Regions from separate parts of the Brevundimonas sp. AC546 genome, predicted to be linked through region 2. Evidence: riboswitches for the same ligand, from Rfam matches in the RefSeq annotation. Region 2 holds a riboswitch; the other holds the start of a gene.
The links. A riboswitch is a leader RNA that binds a small molecule or an ion and turns the genes downstream of it on or off. The one in region 2 is predicted to bind glycine.

Region 1 (15,075 bases), 390 kb from region 2:
CCACCACCTGGGCCACCACCAGAGCGACCTTGAAATCGATCACAGCCGACCAGCCGACTACGCCCTCATAGGCGGCGGCGGCGAAGGGCTTTCGGAAGGCGTACATCGAAAGATAGACGCAGAAGGCGGCGACGCCTCCCATCAGCACGACGCCGAGGTCTCGCGACGTGCGAGCGGGGGAAACTTCGGCGGTCATCACTTGCCCTCGCGCTCAGACTGGAACCGGCGCGATGCAGACGCAGTCGGCTTCGCCCGGCTTGAACCCCTCGGCGATACGGTTCTCGATCATGGCCAAGGCCTGCGACAGGTACGCGACGCTCTCGATGACGAGATCGGCGCCCGCCGCCACATGGGCCTGGGCGGCCACGGCGAGGCGAGCGGCTTTGTCCTGTGAGTCCAGCGCCTCATACGCGTCGAGCGAAAGGCCGACGCCGTTGCCCGAGCCCGCCAGCCCGATGGACCAGCAGCCGGCGTTGCGCCCCGCCTCGACGCCGACGGCGGCGTCGTCGACCACGACCGCAGCATCGGTCGGCCAGGCGCCCAGTTCGACCAGGGCCTTCCAGATCATAAGGGGCGCGGGGCGTCCTTCGCGCGTCTCTCCAGCGCAAACGACCGTCGCCGGTTCGTAACCCTGAGCCGCCGCACGCGGCAGGATGCCGGACATCATGGTACGGGTGTAGCCGGTCGTGGAGCCGACGCTGATATCCCTTGCCTTGAGTGCAGCGAGAGCGTCGAGCGCGCCGGGGATCAGTTCGGCCGTCGCTTCGGCTTCGCGTTGCATGGCAGGTTCCAACGCCTCCATCAGCACATCGACATCGGCCTCGGTCCATGCCGCGCCCTTGGCCGTTTTCCAGGCTTCGCCGATCTCGACTTCGGTCAGCATGGCGATCACATGGGCGCGCTTGGCCATGCCCATGTAGCGCCGCACAGAACCGTCATCGACCGGCACGCCCGCGCCGGCGAAGACCGTCTTCAACGCCCGCACAGGGGCGCAGGAGCCGAAGTCCACCATGGTGCCCGCCCAGTCGAAAACGACCGCCTTGATCGCGCTCATCACGCTGCTCCCTTCACTGCAAGATTGGTCGCCGCCGAAACGACGCGTTCGCCAATGGCGAAACCGGTGGACATGCCCGCGCCGCAGGTCACGACCGTCATGTGGACGCCCGGCGCCACCTCTTCGGTGAACCACGGATGCTGGGGCGACCAGGCGTAGACGCCGATCCAGCGTTCCATCGCAGGCGTGTCGTAGCCAGGCATGGACTCGCGCAGCGTCTGCAGGATCAGGTCGTCGACCTCGCGTCTCTGGAAGGGGTCGGGCGAGACGTCGTATTCATGACTGTCGCCGATCACCAGACTGCCGTCGGCGGACTGGACCGCGATCAGATGCACGCCGAGATCCAGCAGGTCTGCGCGCTCCTCGCGCAGGCGTCGCAGCAGGGCGTCGGCCTCGGGCAGGGCCGCATAGCCTTCGTAACGGGCGAGGCTGAGATCGGCCATGATCGGTGTCGCCAGGCGACGGCCGGGCTTCGCCAGGCGCAGCATCTGCAGCTTGCAGCGCTGAACCTCGTGACGCGCGAGGATCTCCGGGAAAAGCCCGTTCAGATCGTCGCCCGTGCAGATGAAAATGGTCTCGGCGGACACCTCGCCCCGACTGGTCGAGAGCCGTCCGCTCTCGCAGCCCAGCACCGTGGTCGAGCCCATGAACTCGACGCCCCAATGGGCCTTCAGCCAGGCGGCCAGGGCCGGCAAGGCCAGACGGGGTTCGACCCGCAGTTCATGCGTGCTGGCCAGGGCCGCCCGGAACGGCGCCAGACCCGTGCAGTCCATTCGCGCGGCCAGGGCCTCGGCCGAAACCAGTTCGCAGCCTTCGGCCATCTCGGTCGCCATGAAGGCCTCGAGCACATCCTCCGCCTCGGGACGGTGAGCCAGGACCGTCAGGCCGGTCTGATCGACCGCGATCCCGGCGGCGGGCGCGACCTCGGCCCAGACATCGCGCGCCCGACGGGCCAGGCCCCACATGTCGCCGCGCGCCTGGCCCGTTACGGTGACGAAGCCGAAGTTGCGGATACTGGCGCCGCGCGCCGCAGGCTCGCGGTCGATGACGACCGCCTTCAATCCGGCACGCGCCGCCGCATAGGCGTGCGCCAGACCAATGATCCCCATGCCGACGACGGCGACATCATAGCGAGGGATCATCGGCGGGCCTTTCAACTGAGAAGCCCCGCCCTCTCACGCCCGCCCGCGCATCGCCATGTGATTGTGGGAATGGTCGCCATAGACGGCCGCCTTGGCCAAACCGTCGCATTTCCTCGCTAAGCGGACCGCAGGGGGACCGTCCGATGGCCGTCAATTTCCAGCAGCTGCGTTCATTTCACGCTGTCGCCAGCGACCGCAGCGTCACGCGCGCGGCCAATCGCCTGGCTATGACCCAGCCGACCCTGTCCAAGCAGATCAAGGACCTGGAGGCCCGCTATCAGGTCCAGCTCTTCACCGGAAGTCGACCGCCCCTGACCCTGACTTCGGCCGGCGAGGCCCTGCTTGAAAAGACCCGTGACCTGTTCCAGACCTCGGCCGACATCGAGGCCCTGCTGGGAGACACGCCGCCCGAGGAAGGCGGACTGCTGAGGATCGGCACCGACTCCCCGCCCTATGCCGCCGATCTGGTCGCGGCCTATGCGAAAGAGGCGCCGAACCTCGACTTCAAGGTTACGATCGGGAACGCCAAGGACACCAACGCCTTGTTGATGAACGCCTCGGTCGACATCGCCATCGTCTGCGAACCGATCGGTCATAACGACTATACCTATCGCCCCTACTACGAGGACCGGCTGGTCGCCATCGCCGCCGTCGATGCGCCCGAGGCGCGCGGCGAAGTCTTCGATCTGGACACCCTGTCGCGCCGCGTCCTGCTGACGCGCGAACCCGGATCGCGCACCCGCATGGCCATGGAGCGTTTGCTGGAGGCGCATGAAGCCCAGCCGTTCCGCGTCATGGAGGTTCACACGCGAGAAATGATCCGCGAGACGGTCGCCCGCGATCTGGGCGTCAGCTTCATGTTCGCCCGCGAATGCCCGCCCGACGCCCGGATCAAGGTGATGGAGCTGGACGTGGAGCCCGCGCTGATCACCGTCTCGGGCTATATCGCCTGCCGCACCGAACGACGCCGCCACCCAGCCATCCGAAGGGCGCTGGACCTCGCGGAAGCATTGCAGAAGGGCTGAGGCGTCTTCCTTGAATGCCGCTTAGGCGCAGAGCGTCCCTCTAGCCCTCTTCCCGGCGTCCGATCACAAACGTCTCCGGCCGGTCCATTTCCAACCGCCACCGCACTGTTGCGGCCGGGGAATAGAGACGTTCCAGCACCATGGCGTGCCAGATTCGATCAAACCCCGTCGGCGGGTCTGATCTCCTTCGCATATTGCAGGCGAAGTGCTTCAGCAAACCGTTCACCAGCCCGTGGCCGCCGCCATGGCTTTTGGGGCACGATGTGGTCGTAAGTCGGATACTCAGGTCGGTCCCGTGGAAGCCCGCGCTTCAGGCCCATGGGCTGCCCGCACCCCGCACAACGACCGCCCTGCGCCCAATGCAATATTTGGCGTTGTCGAACGCGACGCTTCGCTTCTTTGGACATGGCCTATCCTGCCATCCAGGCTTCGATCACACCCGCTCGTAGAAACCTTGGCCGAGAGATCCGCCGAGACTGATGGAATGGAGTTCTGGCCAGAGCTCGGCAGGCTTTCGTCCAAGCCGGGCTGAAACCTCTCTGGTGGTCATGAGCCGACGCCCTAACTGTTCGACTTGCGCCTTGTCATAGCGAACAGGACGCCCCTCTGATGGGAGGCGTGTGAGCAGTTTTCGGCTCACCAACCAACAGACATCCTGCGCCGTACAGTTCAGGTAGTCCTCGACCTCCGTCGGCGTGATCTCCGGACGCACCCACTCTGCGAGATCGCCGAACTCGAATGCATAAGGTTGGCCGGCAGCCGGGCCTCCCATCAACAGATGGCGCGCTGTTATGGGATGTACCTTTAGGTCCGTGATACGCCCTTCGCGGTCGCCTGTGACTCCGCCAGGCAGCGCGCCCTCAAGCACCGCCTTCAACATACGCCCCCATGGCTTCTCTCGCCCGCCGACCCCTCGCATAACCTCTCGGAGAGGCACTGCGTCTTTCGGCGAATCCTCCGACACCCTGGCGGTCACCTGCTGAATGAAGACCTCGGCACTATCGCGAGTAACGTGGATACCGCTGCGAACCAGCCGCGACGCAGCGCTGGGCGACTCGGTCAGCATACCCAAGCCCAAGAGTTGCTCCGTCTCCGCGCGCTTGAGCCCCGTTCCTGAAGTGAATTCGCGCAGAGGCATTTGGGCGGCTAGCTCGACACGGAGACGTTCGACGTGCCGCCGCTGGAGCGAACTTTGAATTCGGTGCTGGCCCCCGAGGGCACTGTCCTCAGGCAGCAAGCCTTCATTGATCAACAATCGCACAAGGCTCCGCTCAACGCGCATAGTGGTGGCCGCCTCTGTGACGCTCAGCCATTCATGCTCGATACGCGGCTCGGTTCGGCCGCGATCAGGGCGCCCATACTGCATAATCCGGATGAGATCGGACCTGACCGCGGGCCGATGCGGAAATCTCATCAACGTCTCCAGGCGCTGCCGGAAGGCGCTGACGATGGGTGGACCGTGTTGTTGCAGGTCCCAGTGAGAACAGGGAAATCCAAAAGAAATCGACAGGCCCGCGCAAGATCAGAAGCTTCCAGGGTCACTCGGCCATGAAGAGTTGGGTCCACCATCACTCTGAGCGGGCGCGCAATGGCGAGCACCAAGTCATAGGCGTCGGTGGTCGTAGGAATCTCCAGTCCCGGAGGCAACGCCGCTATGGCCGTTGTGACCTGATGGTCGGCGCCAAACAAATCCACCAGCCACCTTAACGTAGGCCTGAGAGCCTTCGGAACGATACGCCGCTTGGTCTCTGACAGCCTGGCGCCACAGTTACCGCCTCAAGGACGGTTGCTGAGGTCCAGAATAGCGGCTGGCACGTCGGGCGAGGGCAGCGGCCCACCAACAGCTCCCAGCTGTCGGGGCAGAAGTCGAGATCGCGAACCATCCAAATCGCTTTGTCTGGCGCACCGGGCTCGTGGCTATTAGGGACACGTCGCCTATTGCTGTCGATCTGCGCGGAGGTAAGCCAGACGCCGCCCAATCGACGTCGCCCGCCCTGCTTCGGCTCCACGCCCCACAGCCCTGCCCATTCATTCGGAGGAACTGCGAAAGCTTCGTAGAGTCGATCCGCAGCCTGTCCGACCCTCCCGATGCAGTCGCTGTTCAGATCCACATGCGCACGATGCCTGCTGAAGCGACGTCGCGGAGCGGAGCGGAGCGCACGCGTCCACGACCTAATCCGGGCGCATCAGCGCGCTTCCGCGCACAAGCCACGCGGCTGCAAGCGGCTGATTCTGACTCAGATCGGAAGTTTAAGTGGTCTGCTTTTAGCTGCACTTTGTTTAGCCAAGTTGAAAAGCAATCTTACCGACTAGGCCGGTTCGCTCCACGCCTCGGTTGTACAGTTCGAACTGCGCGCCCTGGGCGTTCGCCAAGGTGTGAACGATCGCGAGGCCGAGGCCGGAGCCGGACGCCTGGGATGAGTTGGCGCGGAAGAAGCGGTCCGTGAGGTGGGGAAGCGTGGCTTCGTCGGCGCCTCGGCCGTGATCCCACACGTATACCGCACCTGTCATTTGCACATGGACGATCACGGGCGGTGCGCCGTGGTGGAAGGCGTTGTCGATCAGGTTGAGGATCTGTTCGGCGATGAGGTCTTCGGCGCCCTGGACGATCACCGGTTCGGCAGGAAGACGGAGACGCAGGGCGCCGTTGGGAAAGACGCGGCGTTCACGGGCGGCCTGACAGGCGCGGCGGGCGGCGCGGCCGAGGTCGCCGGAGGACGATATCCGCGCGCCGTCGGCGCGGGCCGTGGACAGCAGTTGCCCGACGAGGCGCGTCATGCCGCTAACCGCGTCACGAGAATCGGCGATCAGCCGTCGTTCCTGAGGCGTCCAGGGTCGCGAAGAGCCTGCCAGAAGCTCAAGATTGGCGGACACCACCGAAAGCGGCGTACGCAATTGGTGCGAGGCGTCGGCGGCGAACCGCTGGATGCCGGAGGTCGAGGTCTCCAGTCGCGCAAGCAGATGGTTGAAGGCGTTCAGGACCGGCCAGAACTCGCGCGGCGCGAGATCGACATTGGTCGGGGCGAAATCGGCTGAGGGGCTGGGGCGTCGCGTCAGGTCGTCGATCAGACGTTTGAGCGAATTCAGGCCCCACTGCAGGGCAGGCCAGATCAGCAGGGCGGCCAGCACGACAAGAAGGCCGGGGAGGAGCAACATACTGCGGTAAAGCTCGCGCAGGCTGGCGCGGCGGGAGTCCAGGCTCTGGGCGACCGAGACGCGAACGGGGGCATCGCGGCCGGGAATGATCAGGGTCTGCTGCGCCATCCGCACCGCAACGCCTCTGACGGACAGGTCTGCGAAGACCGGCCGGTCGGCCTGCGCCTGTTGTAGGTTGGGCAGTTCGGCATAGCCGGTGACGAGCCGGTCGCCTTCGCGCACGCTGTAGAAGACGGCGTCACGCTCGGGGCCGTCCAGCAGGGCCAGGGCCCAGGGTTCCACGTTCACGGTGATGCGGTCATCCGTGACCGACACGGTTTCGCGGATCGTTTGCAGCGCGCCGGCCAACAGCCGGTCCGCATTGTTCGCCACCACCCGCTGGGCCGTCCAGGCGCCGACCGCCAGGACGACGACGGCGAAGATCGCAAGCGGAACCACCTGTGCGATCAACAGGCGGATGACCAGGCTGTGGGAACGGGCAGGCCGGGCGCGGCTCATGGATCGAGACGATACCCGCGGCCGCGAATATTGGTCACCGCAGGGCCATCCGGCTGAAGCTTGCGTCGCAGCCGGCCGACATGGATTTCCAACGCATTGAGGGACGGCGCCTCGTCCTGCGGAAAGACCTCGGCGGCTAACAAATCGCGGTCCACGACCTGTCCCGGCCGCGAGGCCAAGACGCGCAAGGCCGCCCACTCGCGGGGGCGCAGAGCGAGGTCGCGGTCGTTGACCAGGGCGCGCCCGGTGCGCCAGTCGCAGAAGAGGGTTCCGACCACCACCGCGCCGGCGGCCTGTCCCTGACGTCGGCGCACGATGGCGCGAAGGCGGGCGACCAGTTCCGACGGAGCGAACGGCTTGACCAGATAATCGTCGGCCCCGAGGTCCAGGCCCGCGACGCGGTCGCCGAGGGCGTCGCGCGCCGTCAGCATCAGAACCGGCGTCGACGATCCTCGACGCCTCAGGGTTCTGAGCACTTCGAAACCGTCGATGTCGGGCAGGCCGATGTCCAGGATCGCCGCGTCGAAGACCTCGGCGCTCTCGAGCTGCAAGGCCTGCTCGCCGCTGTCGATACAGCTTGCCTCGAATCCCGCCTCATGAAGACTGACCTCGAGCGAATGCCGCAGCGCCTTGTCATCTTCGACGACGAGTATTCTCATGGCGACAAGACGGGGCGACGGATCATGAGCGACACCATAACCAGAAAGCCGGAGCGGTGAAGACGGATCGACGACATCTGCTGATGGGTCTGGCTGGAGGCGTGGCCGGATTGGGTGCCGGCTGTTCGTCGGAGCCGGAGGGGGCGGGCACGGCGCAGCGTGTGCGCTGGCTGGCGCGTCGCGAAGGGGCGCTGCACATCCTGACCAATACCAGCCTGATGGGACCGGTGCTGGAGGCCTTTCGTCGTCGATGGCCCGGGATCAGCGTGCGTCTCGAAGACATAAACTCCACGCGGATCGCCGAACAGGTTCGTGTGCTCGCGGATACGGGGCGGGACGGGCCGGATCTGGTCTGGAGCACGGCGATGGACGTGCAGGTCAAGCTGATCAACGACGGCTATGCCCAGGCGTACAAGTCCCCGCACCGGGCGGCGATGCCCGACGGGTCGGTGTGGCGCGATCAGGGATATGGGCTGACCGCCGAGCCGATCGTGTTCGCCTATAACAAGGGCCATCTTGCGGGTGATGCCGTGCCGCGCAGTCACGCGGATCTTCTTCGGTTGCTGAGGGTCCGCCCGGAAATCTTCGACGGCCGCGTCACCCTGTATGACGCCGAACGCAGCGGCGTGGCCCTGATGCAGTTGTCGGCGGACGTGCAGATTTATCCCGACGCCTGGCCGTTGATGGAGGCGCTGGGCGCGCAGCGTCCGCGACTGGACACCTCGGGGCAGAGGATGATGGGCCAGATCGCCGATGGGCGGATGGTGTTCGCCTACAATATGAACCGATCCTACGGCGAGTCCTGGGCCGAGCGTGTTCCTCAGATCGGACTGATCACGCCTGACGACTATCATCTGTCCGTTTCCCGTGTGGCCTTCATTCCACGCAACGCCGCTCATCCGAATGCGGCGCGGCTGTTCCTGGACTTCCTGCTGTCGCGCGAAGGACAGCGGGTGATCGGCGCGCTTGGTGTTCGGCCGGTGCGCGACGATGTCGATGCGCCTCTGCGTCCCGCGTCGCCCGGCGTTCGGCCTATCCGTGTGGGTCCGGCCCTGCTCGCCAATCTGGATCAGGCGCGCCGTGCGACCCTGCTGAAGCGCTGGCGCGCCGCGACGCGTCCTGGCGTCAGGGCACCCTCGGATCCTGCCGCGCCCTGAGCGTTCCTGTGGATAAGTCCACAAAGTCCGAAACCCGCCTTTCTGTCACGCTGCCGTCACGGCCGCACGAGCCGCCCTTCGAGCGCGGCCATAAGTGACTGCACTTGATCCCGAAGAGCAACGAAATGCGAACGGAGCGCTTCGAACGGCAATAAAATTGCGGCTTTCACCTATTTGACACCGAGCCTGGGGTCGATCTTACTCAGCTTCAGCAAGGCGGGAGAGATCGGCTCCGGCCGACGCCGAAGGCGCAACCGCCCCGGAAACGCTCAGGCAAACGGACCGTCTTGCTGAAGGAACGCTGGAGAGAAGGACGGGTCCGGGGGATCCGCCCTCGCCGAAGGAGAAACGGGTCGCAAGGCCCCGAAGCTCTCAGGCCTGATGACAGCGGGGGCGAAACGGCGCCGCAGAGCGTCGCTCGCGTCAGACACCCCTGGGGAGGGGCGTCATCTTTATGAGGACCATCGCCTTGTCTCGTCTCAACCGCCATCTGACCACCTGCTGCAGCGCCATCGCCCTTCTTTCGTGCGCCGGGATCGCTCACGCACAGGACGCCCAAACTGCTCAAGAGGCCGCCGCCTCGGTGGACGACATCGTCGTCACCGCGTCCCGGATCGACCGGGCCGGCTTCCAGGCGCCCACGCCCACCATCCATCTGACGGCCGAGGATCTTTCGGTCGGCGCGCGCCAGAACATCGCCGCCGCGCTGAACGACATGCCTCAGTTCAAGGCCAGCAGCTCGCCCCAGACGACCGGCACCAACACCGGCGCGGGCAATGCGCCGGTCGACCTGCGCGGTCTGGGCATCAACCGAACGCTGGTCCTGATCGACGGGCGTCGGGTGTCGAGCGAGAACGACCTCAACAGCATTCCGTCCGTTCTGGTGAAGAGCGTCGACGTCGTCACCGGCGGCGCATCCGCAGCCTGGGGCTCGGGCGCCGTCGCCGGCGTGGTGAACATCGGCATCGACCGCTTCTTCACAGGCGGCAAGCTGGGCGCCGAATACGGCATCTCGTCCTTCGATGATGCAGAACAGCAGCGTTTCGAGGCGGCATGGGGCACGCCGTTCGCCAACGGTCGCGGTCATTTCGTCATCGGCGGCGAATATCTGGACAACGACGGCGTCGTTCCCAAGACCTCGCGTCCGGCGATCGGTCGCTGGGCCCAGGTGTCCGACGGCGCGGGCGGGTTCGTCACCGTTCCCAACGTCGGCTTCTCGAACGCGGCCTACGGCGGTCTGATCATGTCCGGCGTGAATGCCGGACAGGTGTTCAATCCCGACGGCACGTTGCGCCCCTTCAACTACGGCACGGTGGTTGGCACGAATACCGTCGGTGGCGAAGGACCGTCGAACGATGACCTCAGCCCCCTGGTCACGCCCCAGCGTCGTTACGCCGGTCTGGCCAGCGCCACCTACGAGCTTTCCGATAAACTGCGCCTGACCGCCGACGTCCGTCACTCGCGGATGTGGAACAACTACATCTGGTTCGGCGACCACAACCGCGGCAATCTGACGATCAAGAACGACAACGCCTTCCTGTCGACGGCGATCAAGCAGCAGATGGCGGCGGCGGGCCAGACCTCGTTCACCATGGGCCGCTTCAACTCCGACCTGTCCTATTCGACCATCGACTTCGAGCGGGTCACGACCCAGGCGACCATCGCTCTGGATGGCGAGTTCGGCGACAACTGGCGCTGGGGCGCCTATTACAGCCACGGCGAATACGAGAATAATATCGACACGCCCGGCTTCCTGCTGACCACCAACTACGCCCAGGCGGTCGACTCGGTCATCAGCCCCGTCACCAATCAGCCCGTCTGCCGCGTGACCCTGACCAACGCCAACTCCGGCTGCGTGCCGATCAACCTGTTCGGCTTGGGCGCGCCGTCTCAGGAAGCCATCGACTACGTCACCGGCACGCCCCAGCAGCGCACGACCACCAAGCTGGATGTCGCCGGCGTCAGCCTGCGCGGCGAGCCCTTCAGCCTACCTGCGGGGGATGTGTCGATCGCCGTCGGTCTGGAGGCCCGCAAGGAGCAGACCGACCAGCGCGTGGGTGAACTGGACGCGGCCAAGGCCTTCCAGACCTTCAGCTTCTCGGCCATGTCGGGCGAGTTCACCGTCAAGGAAGCCTTCGGTGAAATCCTGGTGCCGATCGTTCGCGACCTGCCGGTCCTGAACAATCTTGAATTCAACGCCGCTGCCCGCATCTCTGACTACGACACCACGGGCTCGATCTGGTCGTGGAAGGTCGGCGCGACCAACGAGTTCTTCCCGGGTTTCCGGGGGCGCATCACCCAGTCGCGCGACATCCGTTCGGCCAACCTGACCGAGCTCTACACCACCACCACGACCGGCTATAACAACATCAACGACCCGCTGAAGGGCCAGACCGTCTACACGCTGAACAACGGCGGGGGTAACCCGAACCTGGCGCCGGAAACGGCGGACACCCTGACGCTGGGACTGACCTATTCGCCCCCGTCGATCCCCGGCCTGAACATGTCGGTCGACTACTACAACATCAAGATCGACGACGTGATCACCACGATCGCACCGCAGGATCTGGTCAGCCGCTGCTTCAACGGGAACACCGCACTGTGCGCCAATGTCGACCGTGACGCCTCGGGCAATCTGATCCGCACCCGGTCCACCTATGTGAACCTGGCCGAGTATCAGACCGATGGCATCGACGCCGAAGTGTCCTATTCGTCGCCGGCGGACCTGTGGGTTCCGGGCGCGACCGGACGGGTGAAGATGCGCCTGGTCGGGACCTGGGTGAACAGCCTGACGACGGACGACGGCATCTCCGAGATCGAATACGTCAAGTCGCAGGGTTACGCCTTCGGCCTGGGCGTGCCGGAACTGCGGGTCAACGCCAGCTTGGGCTGGCAGGGCGAGGTGTTCGGCGCAAACCTGCGCGCTCGCTACATCTCGGAAGGCGTCTACAACAGCACCGTCAAGATCGTGAACAACGACATCGACGCCTTCACTTACGTCGATCTTGGGCTGACGGCCGATCTGGCCCACTACGGCGCCGACGGCGTCGAGCTCTACGCCAATGCGACCAACCTGTTCGACAAGTGGCCTCCGGATGGGTCGCTCTTCTCTCCGTACTACGACGTCGTCGGTCGGTACGTCACGGTAGGCGCGCGTTACCGCTTCTAGTTCGGGTAGCGCGCTCCCGGTCGCCGGCTTCGTTCTCCCGATCGGGAGCCGGCGACCCCTTCTTCTTTCCCCCAGTTCACGGTCTGAATGATGATCTCTCGTCTCCCGCTGGCCCTCGCGCTCGCCATTTCCGCAGCGCCCGCCGCCTTCGCCGAAGCGCCCAAACCGGCTGCGATTGTGGCCGATGGCCTGCCGGCGGTGCCGGACGATCTGGTCGCCGCGACCCAACCCTATCTTCAGGCGCGCCGCGCCGCCTTCCTGGGGTGGAACGCCGCCGACCGATCCATGCTGGTCAAGACCCGGTTCGGCGCTACGGACCAGCTTCACGTCGTCGCCGGTCCCGACGGCGCACGCACCCAGATCAGTTTCGAGGCGGAGCCGATCCTGGCCGGCGCCCTGTCGCCGTCCGGCCAGACCCTGTTGGTCCAGAAGGACAATGGCGGGGACGAGTTCTACCAGCTCTACACCCTGACCGGCGGCCGCTTGACCCGCATCACCGACGGCAAGAGCCGCAACTGGTTCGGCGCCTGGAGCCCGGACGGCAAACGCGTCGGCTATGCCTCGTCGCGCCGCAACGGCGCGGACATGGATCTGTATGTCGTCGATCCTGAAAATCCCTCGACCGACCGTCTGGTGGCGCAGGTGTCCGGCGGCGGCTGGAACATCGCCGACTTCTCCAGGGACGGGACCAAGGCCCTGGTCCTGAACCGGATGTCGATAAACAACGCCGTGGTCTATGAGCTGGACTTGGCGTCCGGCCGCATGACCCCGCTGACCGATCCGGCGGCCCAGGTCTCCTATGTCGATCCCAAATATGCGGCCGACGGCACGGTCTGGGCGACGTCCAACAAGGATTCCGACTTCTTGCGCCTGGGACGGATCGGGCAGGGCGGTTTCGCGCCCGTCAGCACCGAGACTCGGTGGGATGTCAGCGACTACGCCCTGGCGCCGGACGACAGCTTCATCGCCTACGCCGTGAACGAGGCGGGCGTCTCTCGGCTCAAGGTCATGGATGTCGCCACGGGGGCGGTCCGCGTTGTCTCCGGCCTGCCTGACGGCGTCATCCCCTACAGCATCGGCCCGTCCATTGACATCGCGCCATGGGGGGCGATCGGGCTGAGCCTGTCGTCCGCCCGCGTGTCCGGCGACGCCTTCTCAATCGATCCGACGACCCTGGCGGTCACCCAGTGGACCCACAGCGAGACCGGCGGCCTGAACGCCGCGATCAACATCGAGCCCAAGCTGGTCGAGGTGAAGAGCTTCGACGGCGAGACCGTCTCCGGCTTCCTCTATCAACCCGATCCGGCCAAATTCCCCGGCAAGCGCCCGCTGATCGTCGATATTCACGGCGGCCCGGAAGGCCAGACCCGACCCGACTTCCTGGGCTCGCAAAACTATCTGCTGAACGAACTGGGCGTGGCGATCTTCTTCCCGAACGTGCGCGGGTCGTCGGGCTATGGGACGCGCTTCGTCAACCTGGACAACGGCCCATTCCAGCGCGAGAATTCGGTCAAGGATATCGGCGCCTTCCTCGATGCGCTGGAGGTCAACCCTGAGCTGGACGCCGCGCGTTTCGCCGTCACCGGCGTCTCCTACGGCGGCTATATGTGCTACGCGACAGCCGTACATTACAGCGACAGGCTGAAGGGGGCGAACTGCTACGTCGCCATCTCCAACTTCGTCACCTTCCTGGAAAACACCCAGTCGTATCGGCGCGACCTGCGACGCGTCGAATACGGCGACGAGCGTGATCCGGCCCAGCGCGCGCAACTGCAGGCCATCTCACCCCTGACCAGCGTAAACAAGATCACCATCCCGCTGCTCGTGGCGACCGGCGGCAACGATCCCCGCGTGCCCGCCTCCGAGGCCGACCAGATCATCAGCGCGGTCCGCAGCAACGGCGGCACGGCCTGGCATCTGCTGGCGCAGAACGAGGGGCACGGTTTCCACAAGAAGGAAAACGAGGACTACTATTTCTGGACCAGTCTGCTGTTCTGGAAACAGACGCTGCTCGGCGACGCCGCGCGCTGAGCCCTGACCGGCGCCGTTCAGAAATCCATCCATGACCTTCAGAAGCATCGTCGTGGCGAGCGCGGTTTCGGCCGCGCTCCTTGCGGCGCCCGCGATGGCGCAGATCCGCGCACCGGTTCACACCGACCATCACGTCCACGTCCACTCGCCCGCCATTCTGGAGATCCTGCCGGCCTATTGCAGCAGTCCAGGGCGTATCGGCCCCTGTGATCCGGCCTTCGTCGAGACGCGGACGGCTGACGATCTGCTGGCGGACATGGACGAGGCGGGCGTCCAGACGGCCTGGATGATGTCCACGGCCTATTTAGCCGAAAGCCCGATGATGGTTCCTGCGCTGGCCGACGCCGCAACGCGGGTTCACGACGCCAACGCCTTCACAGTCGCCACGGCGGCGGCGCACCCGGGGCGACTGGTCGCCTTCGTCTCTGTCAATCCGCTGACGCCCGATGCTCTGGCCGAAATCGAGGCGTGGAAGGACGAGCCCTTCGCCAAGGGATTGAAGCTGCATCTGACCAACTCGGGTGTCGATCTGCGCAATCCAGATCACGTCCGTCGCCTGGCGGCCGTTTTCGAGGCCGCATCGGACGCCCGGCTGACCATCACGATCCATATGCGCACCCGCGCAGAGGACTATGGCGCGCGCGACGTCCGCATCTTCGTCGAACAGGTCCTGCCCCACGCCCGCAACACCCCCGTTGTCATCGCCCATTCCGGCGGTTGGGGCGGGTTGGATGCGAACACCTGGGACGCGATGGAGGCGTTTCGAAAGTTCTTGGCCGAACAGCCTGACATGGTGCCCGACCTCTTCTTTGACCTTGCCCAGGTCTTCGACGCCGATACGTCGCCGGAAAACCGTGCGCGGCTGGTCGAGGTCATGAGAGGCATCGGCATCGAGCAATTCGTGCCAGGTTCCGACTGGCCGTTCTCAGGCTCGCTGGACGGCTATCTGAACGATGCAATGGGACTGTTGCCGCTGTCGTCACAGGAATCGGAGAGTCTGAGGCGACGACACGTCGGGATGAGGTGATCTGCACGCAAGCTAGGAGTATTTTCCGCCGGAAGCGGTCATGCATTTGCCACAGGTCGGGCCCTCACGCCTTCGTTTGAAGGTCTGATTTCCGCGTCGGTCAAAATGTCCGCTACTGGCGCTTCTGAGAGCCGACAGCATAGCTTGGATGAAACTG
Region 2 (15,075 bases):
CGGTCACCGAGGAACGCACCATCGTCATCCCGCGCGCCGGCGTGGACACCAGCGGCGGCAACTTCGAGATCCTGGTCGGTTTCGACGTAACGCCGGAAATGGCAGAGTTCAACCGCTCGGGCAGCCGCTTCCGCGTCAACGCCGGCGCGACGCCGGCCGCGCCTGCCCCTGCCGCCGCACCGAGCGAATAAATGGCTGATCTGAAGACCGTCCTCAGCGAAGCGGTCGCCGCCGCCTTCGCCGCCGAAGGCGTGGATGCGGCCCTGGCCCGCGTCACGCCGTCCGACCGTCCTGATTTGGCCGACTTCCAGTCGAACGGGGCCCTGGCCGCCGCCAAGGCGCTGAAAGCCAATCCGCGCGAACTGGCGACAAAGATCGCGGACCGCCTGACAGCCGATCCGCGCTTCACCTCGGTCGAGGTGGCGGGACCGGGTTTCATCAATCTGAAGCTCTCTGACGCGCTTCTGTCCGAACGCGCCGCCGAGGTCGCGGCCGACGCCGAGCACGCGGGCACCGCTGTCGTCGCCGATCCGCGCAAGGTGGTGATCGATTTCGGCGGTCCGAACGTGGCCAAGCCGATGCACGTCGGTCACCTGCGCAGCGCCATCATCGGCGAGAGCCTGAAACGGCTGTTCCGTTTCCGCGGCGATCACGTCACCGGCGACGCCCATTTCGGCGACTGGGGCTTCCAGATGGGGCTGCTGATCGTCGCCTGCGGCGACGAAGGCCTGGCCGAAGGTTTCATGGCCGAGGGCGACGGCCCCTTCCCGGCCGACAGTCCCGTGACCCTGGCCGACCTGGACCGGCTGTATCCGCTGGCCGCCGGCAAGGCCAAGGAAGACCCGGCCTTCCGCGACCGCGCCCGCAAGGCGACGGCCGAGCTGCAGAACGGTCGTCCCGGCTATCGCGCCCTGTGGTCGCATTTCGTGGCGGTCAGCCGCGAGGCGCTGAAGCGTGAATACGGCGACCTGTCGGTCGATTTCGACCTGTGGAACGGCGAGAGCGACGCCGATCCGCAGATGCCCGAAATGCTGGCGCACCTGAAGGCGACCGGCCTGCTGGTCGAGGACGACGGCGCCCAGGTGGTCCACGTCGCCAGGCCCGGCGAGACCCGCAAGAAGAAGCTGGCCGACGGTTCGGTGGTCGAGGCCCCCTCGCCCCCGCCCCTGCTGGTGATCAGCTCGGAAGGTTCGGCCATGTACGGCACCACCGACCTGGCCACGATCCTGGACCGCAAGAAGGCTCTGTCGCCCGACCTGGCCCTGTATGTCGTCGACGAGCGGCAGGCCGAACATTTCGAACAGGTGTTCCGCGCCGCCTATTTAGCCGGCTATGCCGAACAGGGCGCGCTGGAGCATCTCGGCTTCGGCACCATGAACGGTCAGGACGGCAAGCCCTTCAAGACCCGCGCGGGCGGTGTTCTGAAGCTGCGCGACCTGATCGACCAGGCGACGGACAAGGCGCGCGAGCGTCTGCACGAGGCCAAGCTGGGCGATGACCTGACCCCTGCCGAGTTCGAGGCCATCGCCCACAAGGTGGCCATCGCCGCCCTGAAGTTCGCGGACCTGTCGAACGCGCGCACCACCAGCTACGTCTTCGACCTCGACCGGTTCATGAGCTTCGAGGGCAAGACCGGGCCGTATCTGCTGTACCAGTCGGTCCGGATCAAATCGCTGCTGCGCAAGGGCGCCGAACAGGGACTGACGCCCGGCGCCATCGTCATCGCCGAACCGGCCGAGCGCGACCTGGCCCTGACGCTGGACGCCTTCAACACCGCCGTGTCCGACGCCTACGACAAGCGGATGCCGCACCTGGTGGCCGAGCACGCCTATCGCGTGGCGCAGTCCTTCTCGAAATTCTACGCCGCCTGCCCGGTGTTGGTCGCGCCGGACGAGGCGACCAAACGCTCGCGGCTGGCCCTGTCGGCGGCCGCATTGAGCCAACTGGAAATCGCCCTGAACCTGCTGGGGATCGACAACCCGGAGCGGATGTAGGTTAGACTGGGCGATGTCCTCCCGGAGATCGCCCATGTCGCTCGACACCTATATCGCCGGCCTGCCCAAGGCCGAACTGCACCTGCACATCGAGGGCAGCCTCGAACCCGAACTGATGTTCGAACTGGCGCAGCGCAACGGCGTCGCCATCCCCTATGACAGCGTCGAGGCCGTTCGGGCGGCCTATGATTTCTCGAACCTGCAGGACTTCCTCGACATCTATTACGCGGGCGCCGCCGTGCTGCTGACGCGCCGGGATTTCGAGGATCTGGCCTTCGCCTATTTCCAGCGCGCCGCCGCCGACAATGTGCGTCACGCCGAGATCTTCTTCGACCCCCAGACCCATACCGACCGGGGCGTGCCGTTCGGCGTGGTGGTCGAGGGGCTGATCGCGGGCATGGACCGGGCCAAGGCCGAACTGGGCGTGTCCTCCGGTCTGATCCTCAGCTTCCTGCGTCACCTGACCGAAGACGAGGCCTTCGCGACCCTGGAGGCGGCCAAGCCCTATCTGCATCATTTCATCGGCGTGGGACTGGATTCGTCGGAGGTCGGTCATCCGCCGTCCAAATTCCAGCGCGTCTTCGCCGCAGCCCGCGACCTGGGCCTGAAACTGTGCGCACACGCCGGCGAGGAGGGTCCGCCCGCTTATGTGCATGAGGCGCTGGACCTGCTGAACATCGACCGTATGGACCACGGCAATCGCTCGATGGAGGACGAGGCCTTGGTCGAGCGGCTGGCGCGCGAGCAGATGACCCTGACCGTCTGCCCGCTGTCGAACCTGAAGCTGTGCGTCGTTGACGACCTGAAGGACCACCCGGTGCCCGAGATGCTGCGCCGGGGCCTCCACGTCACCCTGAACTCGGACGACCCGTCCTATTTCGGCGGCTACGTGAACGACAACTACAGCCGACTGGCGGCGGCGGTCGGCCTGACGCGCGAGCAGGTGACGCTGCTGGCGCGCAACAGCTTCGAAGGATCGTTCCTGGGCGATGCGGAGAAGGCGGCGCGGATCGCGGAGGTGGAGGCGTACGCGAAGGCGAACTGACCCCTTTCGTCATCCTCCGGCGAGCGTAGCGAGACCGGGGGACCCAGCGGCGCGCGCGAGCGCGAACCTGTCACGAGCCTAATGTCCTACGGCCGTGCGGTGGATGGATTTCGCCTTCGGCGCCGCTGGGTCCCCCGCTCTGCGCCGCGAAGGCGCGGCTTGCCGGAGGATGACGAAAGAAGGAGTCAGCCCAGCAGTTCACCGGCCTCGATCTCCACCACCCCCAGCGCCCGAAAACTGTCCCGTGCCGCCGCCTCGGTCTGCGGGGCGATGGCGCGACTGGCGTCGGCGATCACCACGGCGTCGAAGCCTTCACGCACCGCGTCCTCAGCGGTGAAGCGGACGCAGTAGTCGAAGGCCAGCCCTGCCAGGAAGACACGGCTCACGCCCAGTTCGCGCAACAGGCCGACCAGGCCCGTCGGCGTCTTTTGATCGTTCTCGAAGAAGCCGGAATAGCTGTCTACCGCCGGATTATAACCTTTGCGGATCACGGCCAGGGCCTTGCGAACCGTAGGGGCAACGTCGGGCTGGAAATCGGCGCCGAGCGCGCCCTGAATGCAATGATCCGGCCACAGCATCTGGCGGCCATAGGCGACCTCGATCTCGGTGAAGGGCGCCGCGCCGGGGTGGTTGGAGGCGAACGAAATCTGGTCCGGCGTGTGCCAATCCTGCGTCACGATCACCCGGTCGAACCGTTCCGCCAGCCGATTGATCAGCGGCATGATCCTCGCTCCGCCCTCGACCGCCAGAGAACCGCCCTCGCAGAAATCGTTCTGCGGGTCGATGACCAGAAAGGCGTCTGTCGCCGCGATCTGCATCACACGCCCGCGTAGGCGTCGATCTCGTTGGCCGAGCCGAGCGCGACCGGGATGCGCTGGTGCAGATGCTCGGGCTGCACATCCAGGATCGGCTGCACGCCGTCCGTCGTCGCCTTGCCCCCGGCCTGTTCGACCAGAAAGGCCATCGGATTGCCCTCATACATCAGACGCAGCTTGCCCGGTTTGTTCGGCTCGCGTTTGTCCCACGGATAGAGGAAGACCCCGCCACGCATCAGAATACGGTGCACGTCCGCGACCATGGCGGCGACCCAGCGCATGTTGAAGTTTTTGCCGCGCGGACCGTCCTCGCCCTTCAGCAGGTCGCCGACATAGGTCTGCACCGGCTCGGACCAGTGGCGCAGGTTCGACATGTTGATGGCGAACTCCCTGGTGTCCGGCGAAATGGCGATGTCGTCGTGGGTCAGGATCCAGTCGCCCTCGTTCGACAGGGTGAACCCCTTCACGCCTGTGCCGGTCGTCAGCACCAGCATGGTCTGCGGGCCGTATACGGCATAGACGGCGGCGACCTGATTGCGGCCCGGCTGGAGGAAGTCGGCCTCGGCCGGGGTCGCGGTCGCGGACTTCAACACCGAGACGATGGTGCCGACGGGGGCGTTGATGTCGATGTTGGACGAGCCGTCCAGCGGGTCGAACAGCACCAGATATTCGCCCCCAGGATTGGTGGCCGGCTGGACCTCGTCCATCTCTTCCGACGCGACGCCGGCGACGACGGGGCTGGCCAGCAGGGCGTCGGTGAGCATGTCGTTGGTCATGACATCGAGCTTCTTCTGCTCCTCGTCCTGAACGTTGATCTGCCCTGAGGCGCCCAGCGCCCCGGCGAGAGCGCCGCCGGCGACCACGTCGCTGATGTCGGCGCAGGTGGCGGCGACGACGGTCAGGACCGTCTTCAGACCCTCCGGCGCATCCAGGTCGGCGATATGGGCGTCGAGGCTTGTGCGGGTCATGCTGTCGATCCGGTTCTAGGCTTTGCCCGTTCTTGGAGGGCGGGACGCGCAACGGCAAGACAGAAACCCTCTCCCGGTGGGAGAGGGCTTGAGCCTCGGAGAGCCGCAGGCGATCCGTAAGGCGAAAGGGTGAGGGTCGGGCGGTGCGAACTGGCCCACGACCCGCCCCTCATCCGGCCCTGCGGGCTACCTTCTCCCAACGGGAGAAGGACTCATTTCATCAGATCGGCAGGATCGCCGTTCCGAACGCCCGCTTCAGTTCATGCGCGGCGAAGGTCTGGGCCGCCATCGCATCCGGCAGCACCATCGCCATGCCGAAGAACTCGTGCGTCGAGCCGTGGAATGTCTTGTGGCGCACATCGACGCCCGCCTGTTCCAGCTTCTCGGCCAGCAGTTCGCCCTCGGTGCGCAGCGGATCGATCTCGGCGCAGATGACGGTCGAGGACGGCAGGCCGGCCAGGTTCGCCTTCTCGACGATGTTGATGCGAGAATCCTGAGCGTCGGCTTCATTGGCGAAGATGTGCTTCACGAACCACTGCATCATCGGCTTGTTCAGCGGCTTGGCGTCGGCGTTCTCGACATAGGACTCATTGTCCATGTCCACCCCCGCGACCGGATAGACCAGTACCTGATGCTTGGGCGCCGGCAGACCGGCGTCGCGCGCCATCATCGACACGCCGATGGCCAGGTTGCCGCCGGCGCTCTCGCCCATGACCGCCACCTTCTGCGGGTCGCCGTTGAAGCTCTGGGCGTTGTCCAGCACCCAGCGATAGGCGGCCAGGGCGTCGTCGTGGGCGGCGGGGAACTGATGCTCCGGCGCCTGGCGATAATGGACCGAGACCACGATCACGTCGGCCATTTTGGACACGCCGCGCGGGCCGCCGTCATAGACGTCCAGATCGGCGATCACGAAGCCGCCGCCGTGGAAATAGACCACGACCGGGTGCAGCTTGTTCTCGGAATGGTCATGCGGCTTGTAGATACGGGCCTGGATTGGGCCGCCGGCGCCGGGAATGGAGATGTCGGTGATCTTGACGCCCAGGTCGTCGGCCTTCGGATCCTTTCCGGCCTTTCGCAGCAGGGAATGGACGGCGTCGGTCGGGGTCGGCTGCTGGCGCGCTTCGGCCGGCGACAGGGTCTCGATCGGCTTGCCGCCAAGAGACGCCAGTTCGTCCAGCACCATCTGCATCGGGCCGTCGGCCTTGGCGGGAGTGTCACGCGGCTTGTCGTTGTCGCCGAACAGCTTGTCTATAATCGACATTTTGGAATTCCTGGGTTTCGAAAGAGGGTTCTTAACGACAACCCGCCCCACGCATCCTTGTTCCCCGACCGCTTGACTTGGGGCCAGAGTCGATGCCTTAGGTCGAGCGCTCTCGCGGGAGAGTTCGGAGTCTGGAAACAGGCCTCGACGCCGAAGGCGCAACCGCCCCGGAAACGCTCAGGCAAACGGACCGCGACAGCATACGGACGCTGGAAAGTCGCTCTCGATGGGCGCGCCGACGGAGCAAGGCGACATGATTTGGTCGCCGGAATCTCTCAGGCTTCAGGACAGCGGGGGCGCGAGGACGGCGGAGCTCCGCCACAACACGCGACCGTGAAAGCCTGAACCATGACCGACCAGACCCTGAAGACGACCGCTCTGAACGCCGCGCACCGCGCGCTGGGGGCCCGCATGGTGGGTTTCGGCGGCTATGACATGCCGGTCCAGTATGAAGGCGTTCTGGCCGAGCACCGCTGGACCCGCGAACACGCCGGCCTGTTCGACGTGTCGCACATGGGCCAGTGCAAAATCACCGGCGCGGACGCCACCGCCCAGTTCGAACGTTTCGTGCCCGGCGACTATGAAATCCTGAAGGCCGGCAAGCAGAAATATTCGCTGCTGCTGAACAAGGACGGCGGCATCATCGACGACCTGATGGCCGGCCGTCCCGACCATGACGGGCTGTTCGTCGTCGTCAACGCCGGCAACAAGGACGAGGACTTCGCCTTCTGGGAGGCGAACCTTGAAGGCGACGCCAAGCTGACGGTTCTGGACCGCGCCCTGATCGCCATTCAGGGCCCGGAAGCCGCCGAGGTCATGGCCGCGCACGAGCCGATCCTGGCCGAGATGGGCTTCATGGAATGCGCCCGCCTGATGCTGTTCGGCGCCGACTGCTATGTCTCACGCTCGGGCTACACCGGCGAAGACGGCTATGAGATTTCGGTCCCGGCCGACCAGGCCGAGCGCATCTGGAACACCATTCTGGAAGACGCCCGCGTCAAGCCGATCGGCCTGGGCGCCCGCGACAGCTTGCGTCTGGAAGCCGGCCTGCCGCTGCACGGCCACGACATCGACCCGACCACCTCGCCGGTCGAAGGCGCCCTGACCTTCGCCCTGTCCAAGTCGCGCAAGGAACGCGCCGACTTCAACGGCGCCGAGCGGATCATGCACGAATTGGCCGACAGCCCCTCGCGCGTCCGCATCGGCCTGATCGTCAAGGAAGGCGCCCCGGCCCGCGAAGGCGCCGAGATCGCCGACATGGATGGAAACGTCATCGGCAAGATCAGCTCGGGCGGCCCCTCCCCAACCCTGGGCAAGAATATCGCCATGGGCTTCGTGCCTCCCGCTTTTTCCGAGCTGGGCGCGGACCTGAAGGTCATCGTGCGCGGCAAGACCGCCGCCGCCGAAGTCGTCGCCATGCCCTTCGTGGCGCAACGCTATTACCGGAAGCCGAAGGCGTAACGCCCTCTCCTTCCGTCACCCTAGGCCTTGTGCCTAGGGTCCAGAAACACCGACGCCCGCCGTCGGATCACGGCTTCCGACACCGGGAGTCTGGATCTTAGGCACAAGGCCTAGGATGACGAGTTAGAGACAACACAGCCTGCTCCGGCCGGCTTCATTGAGGACAGACAGATGAAGTTCACCAAGGATCACGAGTGGGTCAGCCTGGACGGCGACATCGCCACCGTCGGCATCTCCAAACACGCCGCCGACGCCTTGGGCGACGTGGTGTTCGTCGAGGTGCCTGAGGTCGGCAAGACCGTCGCCAAGGGCGACAGCTTCGCCGTGGTCGAGAGCGTCAAGGCCGCCTCCGACGTCTACGCCCCCGTCTCGGGCGAAGTGGTCGAGGCCAACGACGCCCTGTCGACCGCCCCGGAAACCGTCAACTCGGCCGCCGAGGCCGACGGCTGGTTCGCCAGGATCAAGGTCTCGGACGCCTCGCAACTGGACGCCCTGATGGACCAGGCCGCCTACGACGCCTTCCTCGCCAGCCTGTAAGCGCCAGTGTTCACCGTCTTCTTCCGCAACTCGACGACGACGCCGTCCCAGCCCGGTTTAGGCCAGCTGGTGCAGGCGGCGCTCGCCGAGGCGGGTGCAGAATGGACGGGCGTGGAAGCGGAGCTGCGTCTTACGGACGGCGCGGTCCTTTACCTGTTCGGCGAGGACCTGAGCGACGGCATGCTGGCGGAGTATCCGGTGCTTACCGATACCGTGGCCGAAGCCCTCTATCGTATCGCCGACCGGACGAGCGCCTTCATCATCGGCGATCTGTTCAATCCCGTCGCGCTACGAACCCATGCCAGCGATGGCGAAGTGCGGGTTGCGGACATGAATATTCTGGGCCCCGATACCATCAAAGGTCCAGAGCAGTTGTACGCCGCGCTAGCTGAACTTTCGCCGAACGCCGAACAGCAAGAACCGGCGGCCCAGCGGAAGGTATTGCCCGTCCGCAAGCACCAACAGTCCTCTTCGCTGTTCTCAAGATTATCTGACCTCCTCTTCGGAAAATCCGTCTGATGCGCTACCTCCCCCTGACGCCCGACGACCGCACGGCGATGCTCGCCGCCATCGGCGCGAAATCGATCGACGACCTGTTCGTGGACGTGCCCCAGTCGGCGCGGCTGGACGGCCCCGTGGACCTGCCGCGCGTGGCGGGCGAGTTGGAGGTCGAACGCGCCCTCTCGGCCATGGCGGCCAAGAACGCCTCGGCCGGCGCCGTGCCCTTCTTCTGCGGCGCAGGGGCCTACAAGCACCACGTCCCGGCGACGGTGGATCACGTGATCCAGCGCTCGGAATTCCTGACCAGCTACACCCCCTATCAGCCGGAAATCGCGCAAGGCACGCTGCAATATCTGTACGAGTTCCAGACCCAGGTCGCCAACCTGACCGGCATGCCGGTGGCCAACGCCTCCCTCTATGACGGCTCGACCGCCATGGCCGAGGGCGTGCTGATGGCGACCCGCGTGACCCGCCGCAACAAGGCGGTGATCTCGGGCGGCGTCCACCCGCACTACGTCAAGGCGACCGAGACCGTGGTCCACGCCGTCGGCGTCGAGACCCTGGCCCTGCCCGCCGCTGTCGATGCCGAAGCCGCCGTGATCGACCAGATCGGTCCCGACACGGCCTGCGTCGTCGTCCAGACCCCCAACGTCTTCGGCACCGCCACCGACGTGACCAGGATCGCCGAGGCCGCCCACGCCGCCGGCGCCCTGCTGATCGTCGTGGTGACGGAAGCCGTGTCGATGGGCCTGCTGAAATCGCCCGGCGAGATGGGCGCCGACATCGTCGCAGCCGAGGGCCAGTCGATCGGCAACGCCCTGAACTTCGGCGGTCCTTACGTCGGCCTGTTCGCCACGCGCGAGAAGCTGATCCGCCAGATGCCGGGCCGCCTGACCGGCGAGACCGTGGACGCCGACGGCGAGCGCGGCTTCGTCCTGACCCTGTCCACGCGCGAGCAGCATATCCGTCGCGACAAGGCCACGTCGAACATCTGCACCAACTCGGGCCTCTGCACCCTGGCCTTCACCATCCACATGAGCCTGCTGGGCGAGACGGGCCTGCGCAAACTGGCCCTGCTCAACCACGAGAAGGCCGTGGCCACGCGCGACGCCTTGGCCGCCATCCCCGGCGTGGAAATCCTGACTTCGCGCTTCTTCAACGAGTTCGCGGTGCGCCTGCCCAGGAACGCGGCCGAGGTCGTGGACGCCTTGGCCGGTCACCACATCCTGGCCGGCGTGCCCTATAGCCGCCTGGCCCCCGACGCCGGCATGGACGATGTCCTGCTGGTCGCCGCGACCGAGACGACGCTGGATCACGACATCCAGATCCTCGCCAAGTCGCTCTCCAAAGTCCTCGGCGCGTAAGGGATAACGACCATGAGCACCATGAACACCGTCGGCCGCCCGACCGCCCCGAACGCCGTGACTTCCAGGCCCGCCACCCTGACCGGCGGCCGCGGCCTGTTGCAGGACGAGGCCCTGATCTTCGAGGGCGAAGGCTGGGGCAAGACCGGCGTCGATCTGCCGGAACCCAAGACCGACGGTTCCGACCTGGGCGACCTGGTCCGCAAGGATCCGATCGGCCTGCCCGGCCTGTCCGAGCCGGAAACCATGCGCCACTATGTGCGTCTCAGCCAAAAGAACCACGCCATCGACCTGGCCATCTATCCGCTGGGCTCATGCACGATGAAGCACAACCCGCGCCTGAACGAGAAGATGGCGCGCCTAGCCGGCTTCTCCGACATCCACCCGCTGCAACCGATCTCGACGGTGCAGGGCGCGCTGGAGCTGATGGACACGCTGGCCCACTGGCTGAAGACCCTGACCGGCATGCCCGCCGTCGCCCTGTCGCCCAAGGCGGGCGCGCACGGCGAACTGTGTGGCCTGATGGCCATCCGCGCCGCCCACGAGGCCTCGGGTCAGCATGAGAAGCGCCGCAAGGTGCTGGTGCCCACCAGCGCCCACGGCACCAACCCGGCCACGGCCGCCTTCGTCGGCTATACCGTCGTAGAGGTCGCCCAGACCGAGGACGGCCGCGTGGACGTCGCCGATCTGGCCGACAAGCTGGGTGACGACGTCGCCGCCATCATGGTGACCAACCCCAACACCTGCGGCCTGTTCGAGCGCGACATCCTGGAGATCAGCCGCCTGACGCACGAGGCCGGCGCCTACTTCTACTGCGACGGCGCCAACTTCAACGCCATCGTCGGCCGGGTCCGCCCCGGCGACCTGGGCGTCGATGCGATGCACATCAACCTGCACAAGACCTTCTCGACGCCGCACGGCGGCGGCGGTCCGGGCGCGGGTCCGGTGGTGCTGTCCGAAGCCTTGGCGCCCTTCGCCCCGGCCCCTTGGGTCGTGCATGACGACAACGGCTATCGCCTGGTCGAGCGCGAGGAGGACGAGGCCGTTCAGGCCTTCGGTCGCCTGTGCGCCTTCCAGGGCCAGATGGGCATGTATGTGCGCGCCCTGTCCTACATGATGTCGCACGGCGCCGACGGCCTGCGTCAGGTGGCGGAGGACGCCGTCCTGAACGCCAACTACATCAAGGCCCGCCTGTCGGACCTGATGTCGGCGGCCTTCCCCGACGGCCCCTGCATGCACGAGGCCCTGTTCGACGACGAATGGCTGAAGGGCACGGACATCACCACGCTCGACTTCGCCAAGGCGATGATCGACGAGGGCTTCCACCCGATGACCATGTATTTCCCGCTGGTCGTCCACGGCGCCATGCTGATCGAACCGACGGAGACCGAGTCCAAGGCCGAACTGGACCGCTTCATCCACGCCATGCGCTTGCTGGCCGAGGCAGCGAAGGCTGGCGACGTCGACCGCTTCAAGGGCGCCCCCTTCCATGCGCCGCTGAAGCGACTGGACGAAACCCGCGCCGCCCGCTCGCCGGTCCTGCGCTGGTCGGCTCCAGCAGGGTCGAACCAGGCGGCGTAAATATAAGCCCCGTCATCCTAGGGCTTGTCCCTAGGATCCAGACTCCCGGTTTCGACGAGCGCGCTCACTGCGGACGCATCGGCAGTCTGGATCCTCGCCACAAGGGCGAGGATGACGGCGGTTAAACAGCGATCTCTAACCCGCCGCCCGTCTCAGCGCCGCGAAGGCCGCGCGTCCGAACGTCTCGGGCGGTGCGTCGGGATTGGCCAGCCACGCGTCCAGCGACAGCTTCATGATGCTGACCGCCGTCCCGGCGACGACGCGGCAGGCGATGTCGTCGGACGCCAGGCCCTTGCGCGCCGCCAGGGCTTCGGCCAGCAGCCGCTCAACCTGTTCGTATTTCGCCTGGTCGCCCGCCCTCAGCGAGGGTGTGCCATGGATCAGGATGGCCACCGCCTTGGTCTCCTCGGACTGGGGCTGCTGCGCCAGATCGACGAAAGCGTTCTCCACCATATCCAGCAATGGCTCGTCTGCCGGCCGTGCCGCGATGGCGTCCGCGACCATCTGCGGAAATCCCGCCTTGGCCGAGAACACGATCTCCTCCTTCGACCCGAAATAGTTCAGCAGGGTTCGGCGCGACACATCCGCCGCCTGCGCCACCTCGTCCAGGGTCGTCGCCTCGAACCCCTTGTCGAGGAACAGGCGCATGCCCTCGGCCTGGATACGGGCATGCGTCTCCAGCCGTTTGCGTTCACGCAGGCCTTGATCGTTGACGGAAATCTTTTCTTGCACTTCTTGCATATTTGCACCGGATGCAGATATGCAAGCCGGAACCCTTCGAGACAACATCTTTCTGCGATAGGATAGCGAAATGACGACCTGGACCACAGCCGATATTCCCGACCAGAGCGGCAAGCTGGTCATCATCACCGGCGCGACCGGCGGTCTGGGCCTGGAAACCGCCCTGGTGCTGGCCGAAAAGGGGGCCGAGGTGGTGCTGGCGGCTCGCAATCCGACCAAGGGGGCCGAGGCCGAACGGCTGATCCGCGCGCGCCATCCCGGCGCCGATGTGCGATTCGACCTGCTGGACCTGGGTGACCTGGCGTGCGTGGCCGCCTTCGCTGATCGCCAGCTGACGGCGGGACGGCCGATCGACATCCTGATCAACAACGCCGGGGTCATGGCCCTGCCGACACGGCAGACCACGGCCGATGGGTTCGAGATGCAGTTCGGCACCAACTACCTGTCGCATTTCGCCCTGACGGGCCGCCTGCTGCCCCTGCTGACCCAAGGCCCTTCCAGACAAGAAGGGGCGCGCGTCGTCCAAATGTCCAGCATGGCCCATCGCGGCGGCCGGATTCTGCTGGACGACCTCAACTATGAAAAGACGGCCTACAAGCCGTGGCCGGTCTATCAACAGTCCAAACTGGCCATGCTGATGTTCGCCATCGAACTGGACCGGCGCAGCCAGGCTCAGGGCTGGAACCTGACCAGCGCGGCGGCCCACCCCGGCTTCGCCCGGACCGACCTGATCGCCAATGGTCCGGCCCAGTCGGGCGCCGGTGGGTTGATGATGGCGGCAGGGCGGCTGCTTCAGCCCTTCATCAGCCATTCCGGCGCGGACGGCGCCCTGCCGACGCTGTTGGCCGCCACCTGGCCCGCCGTAAAGGGCGGCGGCTATTACGGCCCCCGACGCATGATGGAAATGAAGGGACCGCCCGGCCCTGCCGAGATCAAGCCTCAGGCTCAGGACGCAGACGTGGCCCGCAGGCTCTGGACCGAATCCGAACGACTAACCGGCGTCCATTACGGCTGAGGCCGTGTCGCAGCGGCCACGGTCAGCGGCCTGCAGCGGATCATGACCAAAGCTTCATTCGCCGGACACCGATCCGCCATCGACGCAGGACCTTAAAAGGGTTGTGGCAAGGTCGTCACGGTCGCCTTTTCCTTTCCCGACGAGGGATCGGGCGGCGGTGGCGACCGTTGTCATGACGGCCTCCCCTCCCCATCTGGCGTATCCGTGACCTCCCTCTCCGTTCTCCTCGCACAGCCTTCGAAACCGCGCAGCCGCACGCTGCGTCTGGTGAAACGCTGGGCGCTGATGATCGGCGGCCTGTTCGTGGTGCTGCTGGGGATTCTGATCGCCCCCCTGCCGGGTCCCGGCGGGATTCCGGTCATCGCCGTGGGCCTGATGCTGATCCTGAAGAGCTCGTTCTGGGCCAAGCGTCAGTTCATCCGCGCCCAATACGCCCGCCCGAAATGGATCTATCCGTTCCGGAGACTCATGCGGAAAAAGCCGGAGTTCGCGCCGGTTTTCTGGCAACAGGCGCTGCGGGCCGAAAAGGTCGTGACCAAGCGGTCCGGTCGTCACCTTTCGCGCGGCCGCAAGCAGGTGCGACGGTATTTCCGCAAGCTTTTCCGCTAGTTAGAGACCATCTCGCGGTTGCGTTGCTGCAACCGCTAACCACAGGAACGTGAACACCAATCTCCCCAGTCAGGCGTATCCTGTCTGCGCGTTATCAGAGAACCACTCATGCGTTGGGAGGCGCTAAGGTCATGATGTCACGCGTAAAAAAGGGCATGATTGCGGGTGTTGCCGCGACCATCGCTGCGTCTCTGCTCGAAGTCCCGAATATGTTCCTCAACTGGTTTGATCCCTTCCAGGGGGTCATCGCCGGTATGATCGGCATGCCGGGCAACCTTGCTGTAGGATGGGTTATCCATGCCATCAGCGGGGTCTTCATCCTGGGACCCTTGTTCGGGATCCTGTGCCCGCGCTTGCCGACCGACACGTCGGAGACGAAAGGCATCGTCTTTGCCGTCGGCGCCTGGCTGGTGATGATGGCGGCCATCGTGATGTTCGGAAACTACCGGACCTTCACGGCGGGTTCCGGCTTTGGCACCATCGCCTGGCTGTTGGTCACCCACGCCGTGTTCGGCATCGTGCTGGGCAATGTCTATGCCCGGCTGGTGGCGCGCGAGAAGCGTATGGGCGGTGTCTACGTCGGCGGCGCCCACGCGCACTGACTTCACCATAGACGATCCAAGAAAAAGGCCCCCGACGGCGACGTCGGGGGCCTTGTTTCATTCAGCGTCACGCCGATCAGTTCAGGCGATCGCCTATCTGGGCGATGGCGCTGTCCAGCAGCGGATCCTTGGCGCCGCTGGCGATGCGGGCGGTCAGGATCTGTTCGGCGGTTCTGGCGGCCAGGTCTGCGGCGGCGGCCTTCACCTCGGCCGAGGCCTGAGCTTCGGCCTGAGCGATGCGGGTCTCGGCCATCTTCTGGCGACGGGCCAGTGTCTCTTCCAGCTTGGCCTTGGTCTCGATCTCAAGACGACGGGCGTCGGCTTCCGCCTGCGCCATCATCTCGGCGGCCTGAGCTTCGGCCTCGGCCTTCTCCTTGCGGATCTGGGCCAGCAGGGCCTCGGCCTCGGCGCGCAGGCGAGCGGCCTCGTCCAGGTCCGCCTGAATCTTGGCGGCCTTGGCGTCCAGGGCCTTGGCGGCGATCTTGGGCACGCCGGCGGCGACCAGGATGCCCAGGAAGATCAGCAGGCCGACGCCGACCCACAGCTCCGGGTTGGAAAGGCTGTAGAAATGGCCGAATTCG

Region 1: it holds a riboswitch for glycine, as region 2 does, so the genes downstream of both, ACZZZD_RS12715 (TonB-dependent receptor domain-containing protein) here and gcvT (glycine cleavage system aminomethyltransferase GcvT) in region 2, are expected to answer to the same signal.

Annotation. Positions count from the first base shown of each region.
Region 1 is NZ_OZ409849.1:2,574,185-2,589,259, forward strand. It holds gene ACZZZD_RS12680 (DUF5690 family protein) at 1-196, opposite strand, end outside; gene phnX (phosphonoacetaldehyde hydrolase) at 212-1,054, opposite strand; gene ACZZZD_RS12690 (TIGR03364 family FAD-dependent oxidoreductase) at 1,054-2,196, opposite strand; gene ACZZZD_RS12695 (LysR substrate-binding domain-containing protein) at 2,340-3,221, shown strand; gene ACZZZD_RS12700 (sensor histidine kinase) at 5,502-6,875, opposite strand; gene ACZZZD_RS12705 (response regulator transcription factor) at 6,872-7,534, opposite strand; gene ACZZZD_RS12710 (ABC transporter substrate-binding protein) at 7,618-8,691, shown strand; glycine riboswitch at 8,899-8,986, shown strand; gene ACZZZD_RS12715 (TonB-dependent receptor domain-containing protein) at 9,161-11,860, shown strand; gene ACZZZD_RS12720 (S9 family peptidase) at 11,951-13,891, shown strand; gene ACZZZD_RS12725 (amidohydrolase family protein) at 13,923-14,918, shown strand; gene ACZZZD_RS12730 (hypothetical protein) at 14,931-15,075, opposite strand, start outside.
Region 2 is NZ_OZ409849.1:2,963,053-2,978,127, reverse strand. It holds gene ACZZZD_RS14750 (Tat pathway signal sequence domain protein) at 1-191, shown strand, start outside; gene argS (arginine--tRNA ligase) at 192-1,994, shown strand; gene ACZZZD_RS14740 (adenosine deaminase) at 2,008-3,039, shown strand; gene ACZZZD_RS14735 (nicotinamidase) at 3,225-3,857, opposite strand; gene ACZZZD_RS14730 (class 1 fructose-bisphosphatase) at 3,857-4,822, opposite strand; gene ACZZZD_RS14725 (alpha/beta hydrolase) at 5,043-6,083, opposite strand; glycine riboswitch at 6,189-6,286, shown strand; glycine riboswitch at 6,291-6,376, shown strand; gene gcvT (glycine cleavage system aminomethyltransferase GcvT) at 6,432-7,544, shown strand; gene gcvH (glycine cleavage system protein GcvH) at 7,716-8,081, shown strand; gene ACZZZD_RS14710 (hypothetical protein) at 8,088-8,600, shown strand; gene gcvPA (aminomethyl-transferring glycine dehydrogenase subunit GcvPA) at 8,600-9,946, shown strand; gene gcvPB (aminomethyl-transferring glycine dehydrogenase subunit GcvPB) at 9,959-11,527, shown strand; gene ACZZZD_RS14695 (TetR/AcrR family transcriptional regulator) at 11,663-12,268, opposite strand; gene ACZZZD_RS14690 (SDR family oxidoreductase) at 12,339-13,283, shown strand; gene ACZZZD_RS14685 (hypothetical protein) at 13,488-13,892, shown strand; gene ACZZZD_RS14680 (DUF6789 family protein) at 14,024-14,494, shown strand; gene ACZZZD_RS14675 (F0F1 ATP synthase subunit B) at 14,571-15,075, opposite strand, start outside.